DNA from 2 places in the Paenibacillus sp. S-38 genome. Region 1 is predicted to be linked to the other one. Evidence: riboswitches for the same ligand, from Rfam matches in the RefSeq annotation. Region 1 holds a riboswitch; the other holds the start of a gene.

Region 1 (3,411 bases):
GCCGAAGTGATCTCCCCCTACCGCGCCGATCATCGCCACCTCCGCGCCGAGGCGAGCACAGCCGACTGCCTGGTTCGCTCCCTTGCCTCCAGGTATGTAATGGATATCCGATCCATGAACGGTCTCCCCCACCTGCGGCATCCGCGGCATGGAAACGACGAGATCCATGTTGAGGCTTCCGACTACGGCAATACGTGGACGCTTCATTATTTACCACACTCCTCTTCTACAGTTTTCATTCCCATCTGAAACAGACCTCTTCCTTGGCGGTATGCCGAAGTCCAAGGCTTCTCTATTGTATTACTACCCGGGAATCGCAGCAGCCTACCGGCCAGCCATGAACGTCCCCCTGCCCCCGGTTTTTATTCGAACGATAGGTTTTGATTGCCCGTTTGCTTCGTCTTTGGTGAGCACCCGATGACCGTGCACTTCCGCCCTGCCCCCTATCCCATCTGATGACGGCACTTCCACCCTGACACTACCCCATCTGGTGACAGCACTTCCGTCCTAACACTATCCTATCTGTTGACAGAACTCCCGCTCTGCCCCTATCCCATCTGGTGCAGTCTTCCGCCCTGCCTCCATCCCATCTGGTGACAGCACTTCCGTCCTGACCAAAAAAGCATCCTGACCGACCGGGTACTTCAGCCGCCGACCGACTCGCCAGCCATCATTCGCGGGCTTCCGCCCTGTTCTTCACGGATTTCATTACCCGGGCACGCCTCGTCTACTATCGAAGCCAATAGAAGATGACCTTTCGAAACTCTCCCTATCATCATCCGATAACGTACATTTCTGTCCCGGCCTTTACTGACGCCGTCCTTCACTTTCTTTCCTTATGGCAAAAACCGGGTTCCAACACTCCCAATCCGGGTAAATCATAGAGTGGGAAACATTGCTAGGGTCCCGGATTACTCGCAGCTGTTGACTTCATCCCTGTTTTTCTATATGATAAAGATCGTTTTTAAGTCCCTAGCAATATGACCCAAGGTTAATTATTCTGCTAATTTCATAGCGGTTCACTTCTTATCAAGAGAGGCGGAGGGATAAGGCCCGATGAAGCCCGGCAACCGTTCCTGTATGGATAAAGCGTGCAAGCGGCAAGGCTTGTTCACGATCCAAGGAAGTCTGGTGCCAATTCCTTCAGAATGCAGCCCGGCTGCGAGGCGCGCTCATGCGGACGCCCCGGCCGGAGCAGGCCCCCAGGCCTTTGGTGCACACCCGCGCACCGGAGGATGGGACAAGGCTGCTGGATTCTGACAGATGAGAGGGCACAGTGTGACATCATAAACCTGTACCTCGCTGCAATCCCCGCAGACCGGCTTCGGCCGCTGCCGGTTGCTTACGATGCTGCAGGTTTTTTAGTGCGTATTTCCGGAGGTGTAGATGTGATTCAACTGCAAGGCGTATCCAAACAATATCCAAGCGGGCGCGGAACCGTTACGGCGCTGCAAAAGATCGACCTGACCGTTAACAAAGGCGAGATCTTCGGCATCATCGGACACTCCGGTGCGGGCAAGAGTACCTTGATCCGCACGATCAACCTGCTTGAGAAGCCGACCGGCGGCACAGTCATTATCGACGGCGTCGAGATGACGAAGCTGAGCAGCCGCCGCCTTCAGGAAGAGCGCCGGTCCATCGGCATGATCTTCCAGCACTTTCATCTGCTCTCGTCGAGCACCGTGGCGGACAATATCGCCTTCCCGCTGCGTCTGTCCAAACGGCCCGAGGCCGAGATCAAGCAGCGCGTGCAGGAGCTTGTCGGACTCGTAGGCCTGAGCGGCCACGAGCATAAGTATCCGTCGCAGCTCTCCGGGGGCCAGAAGCAGCGTGTCGGCATTGCCCGCGCCCTGGCGACGAACCCGAAGGTGCTGCTCTGCGACGAAGCGACATCGGCGCTCGACCCGCAGACGACCAACTCGATTCTCTCGCTGCTGCTCGACATCAACCGGAAGCTGCATATCACCATCGTGCTGATCACGCACGAGATGCACGTGATCCGGACGATCTGCGACCGGGTCGCGGTCATCGACGGAGGTCACATCGTGGAGATGGGCTCCGTGACCGAGGTGTTCCTGAAGCCGCAGCATCCGACTACACGCGATTTCGTGGCGCAGCTCGCGGAAGATCCCGAGACGTTACTCGCTGAGACCGGGGCTGACTCGAGCGCCGGCAGCCGGATCCGCATCCGTGTGACCTTCCTCGGCGAGCAGACGTACGAGCCGGTGCTGTTCGAAACGATGCGTGAGACGAACGTGCCGTTCGTCATTCTGCAGGGGACCGTATCCCGCCTGAAGGATACGCCCTACGGCCAGCTCCTGCTCGAGCTGCGCGTGAACACGGCCGAGGCGGAAGCGGCCATCGCCGCCCTGCGAGGACGCGGACTTGACGTGGAGGTGATGCAGCATGGCTGAGTTTTTGAAAGACATCGTCTGGGAGGATATCTCCCTTGCTACTTATGATACCTTGACGATGCTGGGGCTGTCGACGCTCTTCACCGTGGTGATCGGCCTCCCGCTTGGCATCCTGCTGTTCCTGACCTCGCGGGGCCAGCTGCTGCAGCAGAATGCGCTCTATGCCCTGCTATCCTTCGTGGTCAACGTGCTGCGGTCCGTGCCGTTCATCATCCTGATGATTCTCGTCATTCCGCTGACCCGGGTAATCGTCGGCACGTCGATCGGCGTCCCGGGATCGATTCCTCCCCTCGTCATCGCCTCCGCGCCGTTCTTTGCGCGTCTGGTGGAGACGGCCCTGCGTGAGGTCGACCGCGGCGTGATCGAAGCCGCCCAATCCATGGGCGCCACCTCCGGGCAGATCGTCACCCGCGTGCTGCTGCCTGAAGCCCGTCCGGGCCTGATCGCGGCGATCACGATCACCGCCGTCACGCTCGTCTCCTACACAGCGATGTCCGGTGTAGTCGGGGGCGGCGGTCTTGGGGACCTCGCGATCCGCTACGGCTACCAGCGGTTCAACACGCCGGTCATGGTGGTCACTGTCGTTATATTGCTCGTATTGGTTCAAATCCTACAGTCGCTCGGCGACCGGCTCGTCCGGAGATTTCAGCGCAAGTAAGGATTTTTGATATAGATCCAAGGACTTTATACCACACTACATTTATGGAGGGATTCTACTATGAAAAAACCGCTAACACTCGCCCTGTCTCTGGTTATGGCCTTCTCGCTCGCGGCATGCGGCAGCAAGCCGGCCGAGCAGGCGGCGCCAGCCCCATCGAACGGAAGCGCAGCACCTGCCAAGGAAGTGACGCTGAAGGTCGGCGCAACCGCTGTTCCCCACGCTGAGATCCTGAACAGCATCAAGGACAAGCTCAAAGCCGAAGGCGTGAACCTCGAAGTGAAGGAGTTCACGGACTATGTTCAGCCGAACGTACAGGTATTCGAGAAGCAGCTCGAC
Region 2 (3,411 bases), 2.7 Mb from region 1:
AGGCCGGCCAGCACGTCGTTGTGGCCGCCGAGGTACTTCGTCGCGCTGTGAATGATGATATCGGCTCCGAGCTCGATCGGGCGCTGGAAGAACGGCGTCAGCAGCGTGTTGTCCACGATGGTGAGAATGCCCTTCTTCTTCGCCCATGTACACACGAGCTCGATATCGGTAACCATCATCAGCGGGTTCGTCGGCGTCTCGATCAGCACGGCCTTGGTCCCCGGCTGCACGCTCGCTTCCAGTGCATCCAGATCATTCGTATCCACGTAGGTCGCCGTCACACCGAAGCGCGACATGATCTTCTCCAGCAGGCGGTACGTGCCGCCGTAGAGATCCAGCGATACGATCAGATGGTCGCCCTGGCGGAACAAGGCAAAGATCGTCTGCAGGGCGGCCATGCCGGAGGAACAAGCAAACCCGGCGTCGCCGGATTCCAGCTCCGCGATCGCCTTCTCAAGCACCGTGCGGGTCGGGCTCTTCGTGCGGGCATAGTCAAAGCCGGTGCTCTGGCCGAGCTTCGGATGGCGGAACGCCGTAGAGTTATAGATCGGGAAGGATACGGCCCCGGTAACCGGCTCTTCGATAGAACCGATCTGCGCCAGACGGCTTTCGATTTGGAGCTTATTCGACTGCGGCTTCTGTTCCTCGTGTGTACTCATATCACATATTCTCCTTTGTACAGGTCGTAAGGCGTTTCCTGGTAGACATAGTAGTTGAGCCAGTTCGAGAAGAGCAGGTTCGCATGGGCTCTCCAGGTGTTGAGCGGCTGCCGCGCCGGATCGTTGTTCGGATAGTAATTCTTCGGTATGGCGATCTCGAGCCCTTTGTTCACATCCCGGTCATACTCCGCCTTCAATGAACAAGCGTCGTATTCCGAATGTCCGGTAACGAAAATCTGTTTGCCGTCCTTGGTGGCGACGATGTAGACCCCTGAATCCTCCGACTCCGACAAAATCTCGAGCTCCGGATGCTTCAGGATATCCTCCCGGCGCACTTCGGTATGGCGCGACTGCGGCACATAGAACGCTTCGTCAAACCCGCGGAGCAGCTTCACGTTCGGCTTCGAGATCGTGTGCGGGAATACCCCGAACATTTTCTCCTCGAGCGGGTACTTCGGCACGCCGTAGTGATGGAACAGGCCCGCTTGGGCCGCCCAACAGATATGGAGGGTCGAGGTCACGTGGGTGCGGGACCAGTTCATGATCTCGGCCAGCTCGTCCCAGTAGTTCACGTGCTCGAAGTTCAGCTGTTCCACAGGGGCGCCCGTAATGATCATACCGTCCAGATACTCGTGCTTGACGTCCTCGAAGGTTTTGTAGAATTGCTCCAGGTGCTCGAGCGAGGTGTTCTTCGAAGTATGCGTCTTCGGGTGCAGCAGAATGAATTCGACCTGCAGCGGAGTGTTCCCGATCAGCCTGAGGAGCTGGGTCTCCGTCGTCTCCTTGGTGGGCATCAGGTTCATAATCGCAATCCGCAGGGGACGGATATCCTGCTGGAACGCCACGCTTTCGTCCATGACGAAGATGTTCTCGTTAATCAGGATTTCTTTGGCGGGCAGTTGATCTGGTACTTTAATTGGCATCCGGGTTTCACTCCTTCTTGGGATCGATTCGTTATTCCCGCACTCTGCGAGGGAGAAGGCCAGGTATTACAGCAAAAAGACCTTCCCCGCGCGCGACGAGAAAGGCCTTTGTATGTTACATCGTCCTCTCTCTCATCTATCAGAAGCCGTTACGCTTCCGCAAGAATTAGCACCGTGCAATGCCTTCGCTTCGTGTCTGTATACCTGCCTGCTGTTTGCAAAGGATTGTCGGTTGCCGGGTATCATCGGGCTAGTCCCTCAACCTGCTCTTGATAAGAGTGTGAAACCGAATCTATTCAGTTGTTTTGGATAACAATACTTTAATCGAAAAGAAAGCGCCCGTCAAGGGGGGAGTCCACGCCCTAAGCCGTTTATTTCCCCTCCCGCCGGCAGCTGTCCGCACCCTGAATCCCCTTCGAACATACCTTATAGCAGGCCGACAAATCTGCATTGTGTTCTTGAAAACGCCGAGTTATACTAGACAAGGGTTCGACAATCTTCTCAATAAAGGGGTGCGATCAAACGAATGGACGGAGACCCGAGGAGTCGCTTCTGCGTTCAATTAATGCTCCATATTCCGAATGGAACCCGGCCCCCTGCCATCGTTCGATTCTGCCATCCGCCTGCCCTCCGCAGCCGCCCCTTCGGCTGACGCCCTCAGCAGGTTTTTGCAGTCCGCACGCCGTAGGCAAGGGTCGTGTTCCGGTTTCGGCAACACGAAAGGGTGAGACCTATGAAGGCACGCTTGGTGCAGGACGGCATATTCACATTGGTGGAGGACATTACCCAGACGGTGGTCCCTCCGCATCACGGATTCTACTGGATCGACGCGGAACCGGAGGATCTCGAGATGCTTCAGCCCTTGTTCCACCTTCACGAACTGGCTGTAGAGGACGTGCTGACGGAAGAAGAACAGCGTCCGAAGATCGAACTGTACGACACGCACTATTTCATTGTATTTAATTCCATCCGCTTTGATGACGAAGAAATTTTCCTGCGTGCCCTTAACATCTTTCTAGGCAGGCATTACATCATAACGATTACCCGGCAGAAAATTAACGAAATCCGCGCCCTGAAGCCCGTCCTCTGGGAAGAGGAAGTCAAGGCGCCCGACGAGTTCCTGTATCACCTCATTGACCTGATCATCGATAATTATACCCTGGTCGGCGACCGGATCGACGCGAAGATCGAGAAGCTTGAGGAAGAGATCCTCATGCACACGAAGAAGGCGCATCTCAACGAGATCATCGGTCTGCGCAGCGAGATCTTGTGGCTGAAGAAGGTGCTCAATCCGCAGCGTGAAGTGATCGCGACCCTGGGCCGCAAGGAGCTGAAGCTGATCTCCGAGCCGCTGAAGAAGTACTTCGGCGACATCTACGAGAACGCGGTCAAGATCTCCGAGACGTTCGATACGTTCCGGGAGCTCATGGGCAACTTGCGCGAAGCCTATCAGTCGTCCCTGGCCAACCGGGCGAACGAAATCATGAGAGTGTTCACGGCCATCACCACGATCTTCATGCCCTTGACGTTCATCACCGGGATCTATGGGATGAACGTAGAGTATATCCCGGGAGCCAAGTCCCATTGGGGCGGCCTCTCACTGATCTTCGGCATGGTGTTCCTCGGCATCGCGATGTTCTGGCTGTTCCGCAAGAAAGACTGGCTGTGAGCATAACCCGCCGGCCGATGAGAAACCCCCGGACTTCCTTCCATGGAGGTCCGGGGGTTTTGTTATTGTAGTGCGCAGGACACTGGCATGGAGTGGTCTACCGGGCGGTAAAAGGCGAGGAAGCGCTATGATCGCTGGCATAGGGCAGTTCAGCAGTTCA

What was found. Region 1 has a riboswitch for S-adenosylmethionine ahead of ACP26L_RS07075 (methionine ABC transporter ATP-binding protein). Riboswitches for the same ligand answer to the same signal wherever they lie in the genome.
Region 2: linked by a shared signal. The riboswitch ahead of metA (homoserine O-acetyltransferase MetA) and the one ahead of ACP26L_RS07075 (methionine ABC transporter ATP-binding protein) in region 1 are both predicted to bind S-adenosylmethionine.

Annotation. Positions count from the first base shown of each region.
Region 1 is NZ_CP187970.1:1,496,040-1,499,450, reverse strand. Features, by position in the region: gene rbsK (ribokinase) at 1-207, opposite strand, end outside; SAM riboswitch class I at 1,024-1,173, shown strand; gene ACP26L_RS07075 (methionine ABC transporter ATP-binding protein) at 1,389-2,414, shown strand; gene ACP26L_RS07070 (methionine ABC transporter permease) at 2,407-3,072, shown strand; gene ACP26L_RS07065 (MetQ/NlpA family ABC transporter substrate-binding protein) at 3,133-3,411, shown strand, end outside.
Region 2 is NZ_CP187970.1:6,958,069-6,961,479, forward strand. Features, by position in the region: gene ACP26L_RS30355 (aminotransferase class I/II-fold pyridoxal phosphate-dependent enzyme) at 1-659, opposite strand, end outside; gene metA (homoserine O-acetyltransferase MetA) at 656-1,582, opposite strand; SAM riboswitch class I at 1,712-1,861, opposite strand; gene corA (magnesium/cobalt transporter CorA) at 2,316-3,251, shown strand.